DNA from 2 places in the Lysobacter sp. TAB13 genome. Region 2 is predicted to be linked to the other one. Evidence: riboswitches for the same ligand, from Rfam matches in the RefSeq annotation. Region 2 holds a riboswitch; the other holds the start of a gene.

Region 1 (6,978 bases), on a different contig from region 2:
AAGGCGAGACCTTCAACGCCTACGGCGCGGCCGACCTGAACATGCGCATCCCCGAAGGCGGCCATCAAGTCGTCAACCACGTCATGGCCGCCGACTTCGTCAGTTCCGGCAGCCACCACTTCGGCGAGGTGCGGGTGTACGCGAGCCGGCACGACATCAATACGCTGTCGGTCGCGGGCTACGCCAACAACGATGCGCGCCTCACCGATGAGCGAAACCTGCCGATGGCCTTGGCGTCTGGCGCGCTGTCGCACAGCTTGCACAATTTCCGCGATACAGGGCCAGGGCAGACGAAGGACATCTCGGTGTTGCGTGATCCCGAAGCCCGAGTCAATGCCTATCGCTTTGAACCCATGATCGACAAGTTCCGTGGCGACATTTGGGCCACGCGGGAAGGCGCATCGATCGGGTCGGCCGTCCTGCGTGGACCGATGGGCATCGCCGAAGAGATCGGGCGGCGCCTGCCCGAGAAGGCGACCGAAAGCCCGTTCAAGGACGCGCACGGTGCAGTGCCTGCGCCGGAGAACCGTGTACCCGATCCGCGCCATCCCGACCATCCGAACCATTCGATGCACAGCACCCTCGACGCGGGTGTCGGGCGTGTCTTCGCCGAACAGGGACGTCCGCTGGATGCGACCGCCGAGCGCACCACGGCAGCGCTGCTGGTGAGTTCGCGACTGGCGGGGCTGGAGCAGATCAACCATGTGGTTCCGGGCCGCAACACGCCGGCCGGAACCGATGTCTTCGCGGTACAGGGCGAGCTGCACGATCCGGCGCACAAACGTGCTCATGTGAACACCGTGATCGCCGCGCAGATTCCCGTCGAAGTGTCTTTCCAAAAGCTGGCGGCGGCTGAGCAACGGGCGGCTTTGGTTCAAGAGCAAAGCCAGGAACAAACCCGAAGCCAAGCGCCCCACACCGTCTAAGTTTCCTCTCCAGCCCGGCCTCGGCCGCACCGCCCTGCAAGGGACGGCCAGGAGCGCTTCGTGTTCCGATTTCATTCCTGGCTGTGCATGACGCCACTGCGACGGAACTGGCTGCGCCGATTATTTCCGCCACGCGCTCGGTATGAGTCCGCTCGAGCCGTGGCTCAGCGCACGCGCTTCACGTACACCCACGCCTGCCGGCCCGACGCCAACGCCGCTTCGACGCGCTCGTAGTCGTCCACCTCGTAATCGTCGGCGCGGGCGAGTTCTTCGGCGCTGATGGCGAACACCGTGCCGTCCACGCGATCGTTCGCGTCGCCGCTGGCTTCGACGATGGGGTGGTAGGCCTCGCCGCTGGTCGCGACCACTTGCGGGTCGTCGATCTTGACCATCGTGCGGCGATAGCCGACCAAGGCGTCGGCCTCGCCCTGCAAGGCGCGGCCGAAGGTGGCTTGCTGCACCGACGGCAATTGCAGGGTGCCGTAGGAAAACAGGCGGACGACGAAGCTGTCGCTCATGAGGGCTCCATTGCGGCGAAGTCGATACGACGATACGCGGCTCGGGCGCGGACCGCATCGGCGATCGCGTCATCGCCACGGCGCGCACGCCGTGACGATGACGCGGTGCTGCAGCCTCAGGCCTCGGCGGCCGCGGACTTGCGCAAGGTCTGCCAGCGCTGCGCCAACTGCGCGGCGAACAAGGTCGCGGCCGGCGGATGCGCGCGCAAGTGCAGGAACGGCTCGATGAATTCCAGCTCCATGATCCGGAACACGCCTGCGTCCACGACGCCGTCCACGCGCACGTAGGCTTGATCGCGATGGCCCAGTTCAGCCACCGCCTGCAGTGCGCGCTGCGCCGAGGCGAGAATGTGCGGGCTCGGCGCGGTGACATCGGCGGTGCCGCCGAAATAGGTCTGCACGCGGTAGTCGTCGCTGCCGGGCTTCTTGAGCACGGCGTGGCTGTAGACGCCGCCGAAGAACAGCAGCGACCACTCGCCTTCCTCGACGATCTGCGGCATGAACGGCTGCACCAGATAGTCGAGCTCGCGCGGCAGGCTCGCGAGCGCTTGCTGGAACTCGGCGCTGCCGACGCGGCCGCGCACGGTATGCCAGGCGCCGCCGCTCACGCTGGGCTTGACCACGACCTCGCCGCTCATCGACGCCAGCGCCGTTTCCAGCTCGGCGCCGCGCGCCAGCGTGGTCGGGATGATCGGCACGTCGAGTTTCGCCAGATCGAGCAGATAGCGCTTGTCGCTGTTCCAGATCAGCAGCGGTAGCGGATTGACGATGACCGCGCCGAGCTCGGCGATGCGCGCGTACCAGCCGAGAAACTCGGTGTAGTGCTGGAAATAATCCCAGGTGCTGCGCACCAGCAGCGCATCGAACGCGGACCAGTCCACCGACGGGTCGTTCCACATGCGCGGGGTGGACTCGATGCCGTGCGCGCGCAGCGCGGCGACCAGGCCGTGGTCGTCGTCGTCGATGTCGGGATGGACTTGCGAGGTGACCAAGGCGATGGACAGCGGTGGATCGAAGTGCGGCGATGGGATCGGCATGGGGTCGCCCGATACGGCGGTGGGAGAGACGGAACCGGGAGTGGGAACATTGGACGCAGGCATAACGCCTCCTTGATCGGGAGGGCGCCCTTGCTCGGCATCGCGGATCGAGCGTGGCGGAGCGTGTGGACTCCGTCGCAGCACCCCTCGGCCCGGATCGCGCCGCGGCCGAGGGCCGGCGGCGCGTGGAATGCATCGCGTTGCGGGCGATGCGGGACCAATGGTTCGACAGGCGGTCGCGATGTGTCAACCCGATTCGGCGCGCGATCGCGGCGACGGCGCGAAATGGCGAAAGCTTCGCGCGCGGGTTTGGATGGGTGCAAGAATTTGGCGCTGTTTGGATGCGCGCGGGCTTGAGTGTGTTGCGGTGAAGCGGGCGTTCGCGCGAGATGGGAGTGCTGAGGCTTCAGCGGCATCTTTCCAGACCGTCATTCCCGCGAAGGCGGGAATCCAGAGACTTCAACGTGGTCCTTCCAGACCGTCATTCCCGCGAACGCGGGAATCTAGCGACTTCAAACGTTCTCGCACGAAAGGCACTGGATTCCCGCGTTCGCGGGAATGACGAGCAAGAGCAAAAGCGAATCCCCCCTGGCCCCCCTTTTTCAAAGGGGGGAACTCGCTCTTGAAAGGGCGACATCTCTTGGGACGAGGGAAGCCACGGCATCGAGCCGAAGCCAAACGAATCGCGCCAATGCAAACCGTCAGCGCACTGCATTCACCTCAACCTTTCCGATCAATACCCAGCCGCCTGCCCATCCTTACGCGACTCACTCGCCCCGACATACCCGCCGTTGGGATTTACCATGATCGCCTGATACCCGCCATAAGGCCCCAGCGCCGTGCGCACGCTATGCCCGCGCCGCATCAGCTCGCGAATGGTTTCGTACGGATATCCGGTTTCCAGATCCACCTCGCCGCCGTCGCTCATCGCCTCCGCCTGCCCGGCCGGTTCGGTCGAGCCGTCGTGCTGGATGCGCGGTGCGTCGCCGGCTTCCTGCAGGTTCATGCCGAAGTCGATCAGGTTCATCAGGATCTGCGCATGGCCCTGCGGCTGCATCGCACCGCCCATCACGCCGAACGACAGCCACGGCTTACCCTGCTTGGTCACGAACGCGGGAATGATGGTGTGGAACGGGCGCTTGCCCGGGGCGAAGGAATTGGGATGGCCTTCCTTGAGCACGAACTGCTCGCCGCGGTCCTGGAAGATGAAACCCAGCCCCGGCGCCGCCATGCCGCTGCCCATGCCGCGGTAGTTGGATTGGATCAGCGACACCATCATGCCGTCGGCATCGGCCACGGTCATGTAGATGGTGTCGCCCTGATCGAGCTGCTGGGGCGTGGCCGGCTGCACTTCGCGCAGGGCCTTGTCCATCGAGATCAGCTTGCGCCGCTGCGCGGCGTAGTCCTTGGAGATCAGCTTGGCCACCGGCGAGGATTTTTCGAACGCCGGGTCGGCGTACCAGCGCGCGCGGTCGGCGAAGGCGAGCTTCTTGGCCTCGGTGAACAAGTGCACGTGTTCGACGCTGCCGAAGCCGTACGACTTCAGGTCGTAGGCTTCCAGAATATTGAGGATCTGCAGGGCGGCGATGCCCTGGCCGTTGGGCGGCAGTTCCCATAAGTCGTAGCCGCGGTAATTGCTGCTGACCGGCTCGACCCACTCGCCGTGGTGCGAAGCCAGATCCTCGTAACTCAGGAACCCGCCGTTGGCCTTGAAGTAAGCATCGATGGTGCGGGCGATGTCGCCCTTGTAGAACGCGTCGCGGCCGCCCTTGGCGATCTGTTCCAGGGTGTTGGCCAGATTCGGGTTCTTCCACATCTCGCCCACGCGCGGGGCGCGGCCGTCGATGGTGAACTGCTCCTTGAAGCCGGGCCACTTCGACAACTTGGGCACCGAGGCGTTCCAGTAGTAGGCGATTACCTCGTGCACCGGATGGCCTTCGCGGGCGTAGCGGATCGCCGGCGCCAGGTCTTCGGCGATCGGCTTGCGGCCGAAGCGTTCGTGTAGGGCGAACCAGCCGTCGACCGCGCCGGGCACGGTCACCGGCAGCGGCCCGGTCGGCGGGATTTCCTTGAGGCCGCGTTTCTGGAATTCGGCCAGGGTCAGCGACTTGGGCGAACGGCCCGAGCCGTTGTAGCCGTATAGTTTTTTGGTTTTCGGATCCCACACGATCGCGAACAGATCGCCGCCGACTCCGCTGCCGGTGGGCTCCATCAGCCCGAGCGCGGCATTGGCGGCGATCGCCGCGTCCACCGCGCTGCCGCCGGCCTTCATCACGTCCAGCGCGATCTGCGTGGTCAGCGGATGCGAGGTCGCGGCCATCGCGTGCGGCGCGTAGACCTCGCTGCGGGTGGCGAAGGGCTTGCCGCTGATGCGGTCGGCGGCGCTGGCGGTGGAGGGCAGGGCGAAGACGCAGGCCAGGGCGAGCGCGAGCGGCGCGAGCAACGCCGTGCGGCGACGCGGTGCGGTGTTCGGTGATGACATTGCGGGTCTCTCCAGATGAACGCCGACGATAGCGCAGGCATGCGCCCGCCCGCGTAGGCCGAAGGTCGAGGTCGGTCGAACATGAATGCGCGTTCCTCGGGTCCGCCCCAGTTGTCGCCTGCGCGTACGGCCGCGTAGGTTTGCGATCAAGCGACCGGGGAGTAGCACCAGATGAGCGTCCAGCTGCAGCCGACCCAGCTTCAACCCAACTGGCAGAACCCGGCCGAGGTGCTGCCGCCCGCGGCGCAGCCGCTGCCGCCGCTGCAGCCCGAGGCCGGTCCGTTCACCCTGGAAGCCAGCTATCACCCGCAACTGCTGGGCGTGAACGCGCGGCCGGGGCCGGCGGCGAACGCCGCGCCCGATCCGCTGTCGTTCGATCAGCAACTGCGCGGCAAGGATTCGCAGCCGATCGACCTGCAGATGGCCGAGCTGTCGCAGGCGGTCTACAACCCCGACACCAAGCAGGTCGGCAACTGGACCCGCCTGGACGATGCCCAGCTAAGCCAGGCCGGCATCGATCCCAAGTCGCTGGAAAATTCCGATACCGGCTTCCGCGCCGGCATCTACAGCGACGGCAACGGCAAGTACGTGGTCGCCTACGCCGGTTCCAACGATCTGCAGGACTGGATCAACAACGCGCGCCAGGGCATCGGCTGGGATTCCAAGCAGTACGACCAGGCCGTGCAGCTGGCGCGCGACGCACAACAAGCCTTCGGCGAGAACATGGTCATCACCGGCCATTCGCTCGGCGGCGGTCTGGCCGCGGCCGCGGCGTTGGCCACCGACACCACCGCGGTGACCTTCAACGCCGCCGGCGTGCACGACGACACCTTGCGCGGGCTGGGCCTGGACCCGGGCGCGGTCAAGAGCGATGCCGAGAACGGCCAGATCCGCCGCTACAACGTCGGCGGCGAAATCCTGACCGCGGCGCAGGAAGACGTGCCGCTGCTCAACAAGATTCCCGATGCGCCCGGGCATGAGATCACCTTGAAGGATCCGCATCCGCCGAAGTCGCCCGACTTCACCTGGAATCCGATCGAGATGGCCAAGCGCACCGCCGAGTACGTGGCCGACAAGGCCAAGCGTCCGGGCGAGCTGCACGCCATCGGCCCGTTGATCGAGGCGATGCAGACCCAGCAGCCGTGGAAGTGACACGTTTGGCTTGGCAGGCCGTGCCTGCGTGGTGACAATCGCCGCATGCGCGCCGCCACGCTTCCCCCGTTGACGATCATATGCCTGGCCCTGGCTGGCGTGGCTTGCCGAGGAGAAGCGATGGACGCCAAGCAGGCCTTTCCCGATCCGCGCAGCGCCGAACTGGCGCAGGCCGCCGCCGACGGCGACGCCGCGCGCGTGCGCAGCCTGGTCCAGGCCGGCGCCGATCCCAATGCGCACGGCGACCGCGGGGTGAACCTGCTGCAGTACGCGATGCTGGCGCATAGCCCGAGCGGCCTGCAGGCCCTGCTCGACAACGGCGCCGACCCGTCGTGGCCGGGCATGGGCGGCAGCACCGCCGTGCACGGCGCGGCGATCGCCAACGATCCGCAATACCTCGACCTGCTGCTGGCGCATCGCGCCGACCCCAACACGGCCCACGCCGAAACCGGCGAAACCCCGTTGGCGGACGCGGCCGGCCCGCGTTATCAGGCCCAGTTCGACGCCTTGCTCAAGGCCGGCGCCGACCCTGGCCGCGCCGACCGCATGGGCAATACGCCGTTGCATCAGGCGGCCAAGCTCAACGCCTCCGGGCAAGTGCTGTCCCTGCTCAAGGCCGGCGCCGACCCGCGCGCGCGCAACCGCCAGGGCGCCAGCTTCCAGGCCTTTTTGTTCAAGCTGCCCGACGACAAGCTCAACCCGCAGGCGCGGCGCGAGCGCGCTGCGGTGGTGGCATGGTTGGAGGAGCATGAGGTGGAGTTGGAGACGGGCGGGCGCTGAGGGGCGTTGCGGCGTCTTGTCAGACAGAGTCGCTCCCGCGAATCTCCGATCTGTCATTCCCACGAAGGCGGGCTCTGCATTAC
Region 2 (6,978 bases):
GCTTCCGGCTTGGCGTTCTTCACGTACAGATCCAGCCAACGGTTGGTCTCGGCCAGCAACTGCATGATCGATTCGCGCGCGCGATAGGCGTGGGCTTCGTTGGGCAGCATCACCAGCCGGGCCTTGCCGCCCAGGCCCTTGATCGCGGCGAACAGGCGCTCGCTCTGGATCGGGAAGGTGCCGGAGTTGTTGTCCTGCTCGCCGTGGATCAGCAGCAGCGGGTCCTTGATCTGGTTGGCGAAGTTGAACGGCGACATCGCCTCGTAAGTGGTCTGCGCCTGCCAGTAATTGCGTTCCTCGGACTGGAAACCGAACGGCGTCAGCGTGCGGTTGTAGGCGCCGCTGCGGGCGATGCCGGCCTTGAACAAACGCGTGTGCGCGAGCAGGTTGGCGGTCATGAACGCGCCGTAGGAATGGCCACCGATGGCGATGCGGTTACGGTCGGCGACGCCGCGGCGCACCACTTCGTCGATCGCGGCCTGGGCGTCGGCGGTGAGCTGCTGGATGTAGGTGTCGTTGGGCTCGCGATCGCCTTCGCCGACGATCGGCATCGACGGGTTGTCGAGCACGGCATAACCCATCGCCAGATACGGCAGCGGGCCCCAGTAACTCACCGCGTTGAAGCGATAAGGCGAACCGGTGACCTGGCTGGCCGCGTCGGCGGATTTGAATTCGGCCGGATACGCGAACATCAGCATCGGCAGCGGGCCGTTGCGCTTGGCGTCGTAGTTGGGCGGCAGGTACAGGTTGGCGGTCAGCTCGACGCCGTCGCTGCGCTTGTAGCGGATCTGCTCTTTCTTGATATCGCGCAGCTGCGGGGTGGGATGCGGAAACTGAGTCAGCGCGCGCGGCTTGGCGTCGGCCTGGCTCAGATCGCGCAGGTTGAGGTTGGCCGGTTCGGTCGGCGATTCGCGCATCGTCAGCAGGCGCGTGCCGGCGTCGTCGATCAGCATCAGCGGCTTTTCGTAGTACGGCGCCTGCGAGTGGAACAAGCGGGTTTTCTGCTTGTCGACCAGATTCAGGCGATCGACGAAGGGGCGATCGCCCTCGCTCGATGCGCCGTCGCCGGCGTAGTACAGGCTGGCGCCATCGCTGGATCGCAACAAGCGTTCGAAGCCGTTCGCATCGCGCTGCATCAGCGGGTCGCCCGGCGCGTTGTAGCGGTCTTCGCTGGAGCCTTCGAACACCAGCTCCGGCTCGCGGTCGCCGTGATCCGGGGCGATCCGCCACTGCCTGGCCTTGCGCGTCTTCCACCAGAATTCATCGACCAGCGCCAGATCGCCGTCGCTCCAGCGCGCGCGTTCGAAGCGCGAGCCCAGGCGCGCGATGGTCTGCGGCGGATTTTCGAACGGCGCGGCCTGCATCAGCACCGCGTCGCGGACCTCGGCCGTGCGCGCCGGATCGCCGCCGTCCTGGGCTTCGGCCCAGACCAGGGTCGCCGGCGCGTCGCTGCGCCAGTCGATATCGCGCACGCCGACCGGCACCGCGTCGTTGCCGGTGGGCAGGCCGTCGATCAAGGGCACGCGGGCGACTTCGTGTTCGAACTTGCCGTCGGGGCTCAGCACTTCGATGCGGTGGGCGAACATCGACGCCGGCACTTGGTACGAGAACGGGCGTTCCAGTTTGATCGCCAGCACGTGGCGGCCGTCCGGGGACGGCGCGGCTTCGGTGTACAGCGCGGGCAACCCGGCCTTGGCGACCTGGCCGGTCAGATCGACCGTGGCCAATTGCGAACGTAGGTAGTACTCGAACACGCGCGCGTCGTTTTCGTTGCGCAGCAGATCCTGGTAGGTGCGGATCTGGCGCACGGTCTGGCTGGCCTGGGTTTCCTGCGCGGCCGGGCCGGTCGGAGCGGCGTCGCCGGCGGGCGGCGCGCCCTGCCCTTCGGCCTGCAACTGGATCAGCAGGCGGCGGCTGTCGGGCATCCACGCGTAGCCGTTGCCGCCGACGGTGTTGAGCCCGGACACCAACTTGCGGGCGTGGCGGGTTTCGCGTTCGACCAGCCACAACTCGTTGGCGCCGCTGGCGGCATCGACGCGGTTGAAGGCGATCCAGCGTTGATCCGGCGACCACTGCAGGGTCGCCAGCGACAACGGCGAGGGCAGGCCTTCGATCTCCAGGCGCTTGCCGCTTTCGACATCGAGCAGGCTCAGTCCGGCGCCGAAGCTGAAGCGGCTTTGCGCGTGCACGCGCGGATGGATGCGCAGGCCGGCGAGCTTGAGTTCGGGCTGTGCGACCACGGCGATGCCCGGCAGCGATGGCGTTTGCACCATCGCCATGGTGTCGCGGCGTGGGCTGAGGAACATCGTCGGCGGCCGCGGCGCATCGACAATGGCCTGCAATGGCTTGGGCGGCAGTTGGTAGCCGTCGGCCATCGCCTGCGGCGCGGGCGCGGCAGCGGGCTTGGCGGTGCGCGCCGACGCATCCGGCGACAGCAGCGCCAGCGCCAGGGCCGGCGCCAGCAGGCTCAGCAGCAGGCCGCCGCGACGGCGGCTGGGCGAAAGCAGGCCGTCGCGGCCGGAACCTCGCGCGTTGGATTTCATATCGATGCGATCCTCAAAGAATGAACGTCGGCTGCGGCCCCGCCCGGCGGCCGGCGCGGCCGCAGGGCGTGCGCAGCGCCCGCCCGAGCTTAGCCCGCGGCCACGACCGCCGGCGTATGCCATTGGGGCCGCCCGCGGGCCCGGCGGCGGCGGATGCGCCCATGCCGGCAGACCGTGCAAAGCCCTTGCCGGCGCGGGCCCCGGCGCGAGTAATCGGCGGCCCGGCATGGGTTCCCGGGGCGGATTCAGCGCGCCCGCGCGGACCATGTCGTGCGGCCGCCACGGGCGCCGCGATATACTGTGCGCTCAACCCGCCGAGGGGCGCTGCGACCGTGAACGCCACGGCCAGGCTCGGCGAGGTGTAGGCCCCAACGGCGCCCGGTTTGAGTCCATCGGTGTTCCCCGCCGAGGCTCGCCGGACCCGGCATCCCGCCGGCTCCCCAAAGAACTGGAGCTCCTCCCAATGAACGCAGTACCCAAGACCTTCTCGACCGAAGGCGATTACAAGGTCGCCGACATTTCCCTGGCCGATTGGGGCCGCAAGGAAATCGACATCGCCGAGCACGAAATGCCGGGCCTGATGTCGATCCGCAAGAAGTACGCCGTCGCCCAGTCGCTCAAGGGCGTGCGCGTGACCGGCTCGCTGCACATGACCATCCAGACCGCGGTGCTGATCGAGACCCTGCGCGACCTCGGCGCCGACGTGCGCTGGGCCTCGTGCAACATCTTCTCGACCCAGGACCACGCCGCCGCGGCGATCGCCGCCAGCGGCACGCCGGTGTTCGCCTGGAAAGGCGAGTCGCTGGAGGAATACTGGGATTGCACCCTCGCCGCGCTGACCTTCCCGGGCAGCGGAAGCGACAAGCACCTCGGCCCGCAGCTGGTCGTGGACGACGGCGGCGACGTCACCTTGCTGATCCACAAGGGCTATGAGCTCGAAAACGGCGACGGCTGGGTCAACACCCCGTCGGGCAACCACGAAGAACAGGTGATCAAGAACCTGCTCAAGCGCGTGCACGCCGAGCGTCCGGGCTTCTGGCACACCGTCGTGCGCGACTGGAAGGGCGTGTCGGAAGAAACCACCACCGGCGTGCACCGTCTGTATCAGCTGGCCGAAGCCGGCGGCCTGTTGGTCCCGGCGATCAACGTCAACGACTCGGTCACCAAGTCGAAGTTCGACAATCTGTACGGCTGCCGCGAGTCGCTGGCCGACGGCCTCAAGCGCGCGATGGACGTGATGCTGGCCGGCAAGGTCGCTGTGGTGTGCGGCTACGGCGACGTCGGCAAGGGCTCGGCCCACTCGCTGCGCGCTTACGGCGCCCGCGTCGTGGTCACCGAGATCGACCCGATCAACGCCCTGCAGGCGGCGATGGAAGGCTTCGAAGTCAACACGGTGGAAAGCACCCTCGGCCGCGGCGACATCTACGTCACCACCACCGGCAACAAGGACGTGCTGACCCTGGCTCACATGCAGGGCATGAAGGACCAGGCCATCGTCTGCAACATCGGCCACTTCGACAACGAGATCCAGGTCGATGCGCTGGTTGCTTCCGGCGCCAAGCACCTCAACATCAAGCCGCAGGTCGATAAGTACACCTTCGCCAACGGCAACTCGATCTTCCTGCTGGCCGAAGGCCGCCTGGTGAACCTGGGCTGCGCCACCGGCCATCCGAGCTTCGTGATGTCGAACTCGTTCTCCAACCAGACGCTTGCGCAGATCGACCTGTGGGCGAACAAGGACAGCTACGAGGCCAAGGTCTACATCCTGCCGAAGAAGCTCGACGAAGAAGTCGCGCGCCTGCACCTGGAAAAGATCGGCGTGAAACTGACCACCCTGACCGACGACCAGGCCAAGTACCTGGGCGTGTCGGTGGACGGTCCGTACAAGCCGGATCATTACCGCTACTGATCGGCTCCGCCGTCGGGCGGGTTAGTGCGATGACAGACGGGCGCCTTCGGGCGCCCGTTTTTTTCGTTGCGCCGAAGCAAATCCCCCGGCGCGGCTGGATTCGTCTGAAGCACAGCACGCAAGCGCCAGCCCCCTTTTTCAAAGGGGGCGAATTTTCACAAGGGCGACGACTCCCCCGCACTCGCCGTTGCTGCAGCCGTTGCCGTTGCCGTTGCTGTTCCCCCCTTTGAAAAAGGGGGGCAGGGGGGATTTGCTCTACCCGCTTGTCGTTCGCCGACCAGGAAGCGAAACGCCCCCTCCTCTCCCCAGCCCCATCCTTCGCGACGACCAACCCGCCACAACAAAACAAATTTGATTCATCGCGATAAAGAGATATTATCCCCATACCTCTCGCCCACGCCGCCGCGGCCCCGCCCATGCTGCCCATCAGCTTCGAGTTCTACCCGCCCAAGACCGACGATCAGCGCAGCCAGCTCGACAAGACCGCGGCCAAGCTCAAGCCGTACACGCCGCACTACGTCTCGTGCACCTTCGGCGCCGGCGGTTCGACCCTGAGCTACACGCCTGAAACCATTCGCCGGCTGCGGCAGAAGCACAAGCTCGACGCCGCGCCGCATCTGTCCTGCGTCGGCGGCACGCGCGTGGAGATTCGCGAACTGCTGGCGCTGTATCGCGAGATCGGCTGCAAGCGCCTGGTCACGCTGCGCGGCGACCTGCCCTCGGGCATGGCCAGCGCCGGCGATCTGCGCTACGCCAACGAACTGGTCGAATTCATCCGCGCCGAAACCGGCGACCACTTCCATATCGAAGTCGCCGCGTATCCGGAAACCCATCCGCAGGCGCGCGACGCGCATTCGGATCTGGAGAACTTCAAGCGCAAGGTCCGCGCCGGCGCCAACGGCGCGATCACGCAGTACTTCTACAACCCCGACGCCTACTTCCGTTTCGTCGACGACGTGCGCGCGTCCGGCATCGATATTCCGATCGTGCCGGGCATCATGCCGATCGCCAACTTCAGCCAGTTGCGGCGTTTCTCCGACATGTGCGGCGCGGAAATTCCGCGATGGATCGCTCAGCGCATGCACGCCTACGGCGACGACGCCGACAGCATCCGCGAATTCGGCGCCGACGTGGTCGCGCAGCTGTGCAGCCGCTTGATCGAAGGCGGCGCGCCGGGCTTGCACTTCTACACGCTCAATCTGGCCAAGCCGACCTTGACGGTCCTCTCGCGCATCGCCTGAGGCGCCCCGTGGCCGCCGCGAAACAGCCGTTCATGTACATTTAAACGGATGCGGTTCGTCACAAAAAATAATATCTAGGTCTAATACCTACGACGAACTGCTAAGGCAGTTCTCACCTTGAGCTTGTCCTAGGACAAGTTCGGTCTTGAGCGCCGAGACGGCGCAGTAGCTCACTGCTTGCAGGATGCATCGCCGCGACGAGCGATGCCCTCGCGACCGCCGACGCGAACCCAGGCCACGGGTTCGCGACGCGCAGCGGTCCTCTATGGAGAGTGAGCATCATGATGTCCGCACGCAATAAACTGCTGCCGTTGAATCTCGCCATCGCTCTGTCGCTGGGCTTCGCCGGCGCCGCTTCGGCCGCCTCGCCCGCCCCGCTGTTCTCCTCGCCCGCCAACGCCGTGCTGCGCAGCGCCAACACCGATACCGCCTACAAGGCGGTCAAGGCCGAACGCGCCGCGGTCAAGGTCGATCTGGTCCGCGCCGACACCGCGCAAATCAGCGTGAATCAGGAGGAACTGCTGCTCAACCTCGCTCCCGGCGTCAACCTCAAGGCGCACAAGCTGCAAGCGCAAAGCAAGCCCGACGGCATCGTGATCTGGCAGGGTCTGGTCGGCGATCCGAAGGCCCAGCTCAAGCGCATCAATCAGTTCACCGGCGCGGAGTTGATCGACGATCCGGAAGAGTCCGCCATCATCGTGCGCCAGGGCAACCAGATGTCCGGCACCGTGCGCAGCGGCGGCAAGCTGTATCGCATCGATCCGCTCAAGAACGGCGGCCACACCGTCAGCCTGATCGACGAAGCGCTGATGCCGCCGGATCACCCGGCCGCGGCCTACAGCGCCAAGCCGATCGTGCCGTTCCTCAACGATCCCAAGTTCAACGAAGCCGCGGCCCTGGACAAGGCGCCGGCGGTGGTGCGGGTGATGGTGGTTTACACCCAGGCCGCCGCCAACGCGGTCGGCAACACCTTGACCAAAGCCAACCTGGCGATCACCGAGAGCAACCAGAGCTTCACCAACAGCGCGGTCAACGTACGCTTCGAGCTGGCCGGGCAATACACCAACAGCTACGTCACCGCCGGTTTCGATACCGACCTCAGCCGCTTCCGCGGCACCACCGACGGTTATCTCGACAACTATCACGCCACCCGCAACAGCATCACCGCCGACGTCAGCGTGCTGATCATCACCGATCCGGCGTACTGCGGCCTGGGCTATCTGAACTCGAACGCGGCCAGCGCCTTCAGCGTGGTCGGCGCCAGCTGCATGACCGGTTACTACAG

What was found. Region 2 has a riboswitch for S-adenosylhomocysteine ahead of ahcY (adenosylhomocysteinase). Riboswitches for the same ligand answer to the same signal wherever they lie in the genome.
Region 1: another riboswitch for S-adenosylhomocysteine. It lies ahead of AB4Y92_RS03200 (ATP-grasp domain-containing protein); the one in region 2 lies ahead of ahcY (adenosylhomocysteinase).

The regions. Positions count from the first base shown of each region.
Region 1 is NZ_JBFRDR010000002.1:89,467-96,444, forward strand. It holds gene AB4Y92_RS03190 (XVIPCD domain-containing protein) at 1-926, shown strand, start outside; gene AB4Y92_RS03195 (gamma-glutamylcyclotransferase family protein) at 1,091-1,444, opposite strand; gene AB4Y92_RS03200 (ATP-grasp domain-containing protein) at 1,561-2,481, opposite strand; S-adenosyl-L-homocysteine riboswitch at 2,557-2,636, opposite strand; gene ggt (gamma-glutamyltransferase) at 3,215-4,963, opposite strand; gene AB4Y92_RS03210 (hypothetical protein) at 5,135-6,115, shown strand; gene AB4Y92_RS03215 (ankyrin repeat domain-containing protein) at 6,236-6,895, shown strand.
Region 2 is NZ_JBFRDR010000017.1:73,964-80,941, forward strand. It holds gene AB4Y92_RS18695 (prolyl oligopeptidase family serine peptidase) at 1-2,543, opposite strand, end outside; S-adenosyl-L-homocysteine riboswitch at 2,854-2,930, shown strand; gene ahcY (adenosylhomocysteinase) at 3,007-4,452, shown strand; gene metF (methylenetetrahydrofolate reductase [NAD(P)H]) at 4,869-5,693, shown strand; gene AB4Y92_RS18710 (M12 family metallo-peptidase) at 5,978-6,978, shown strand, end outside.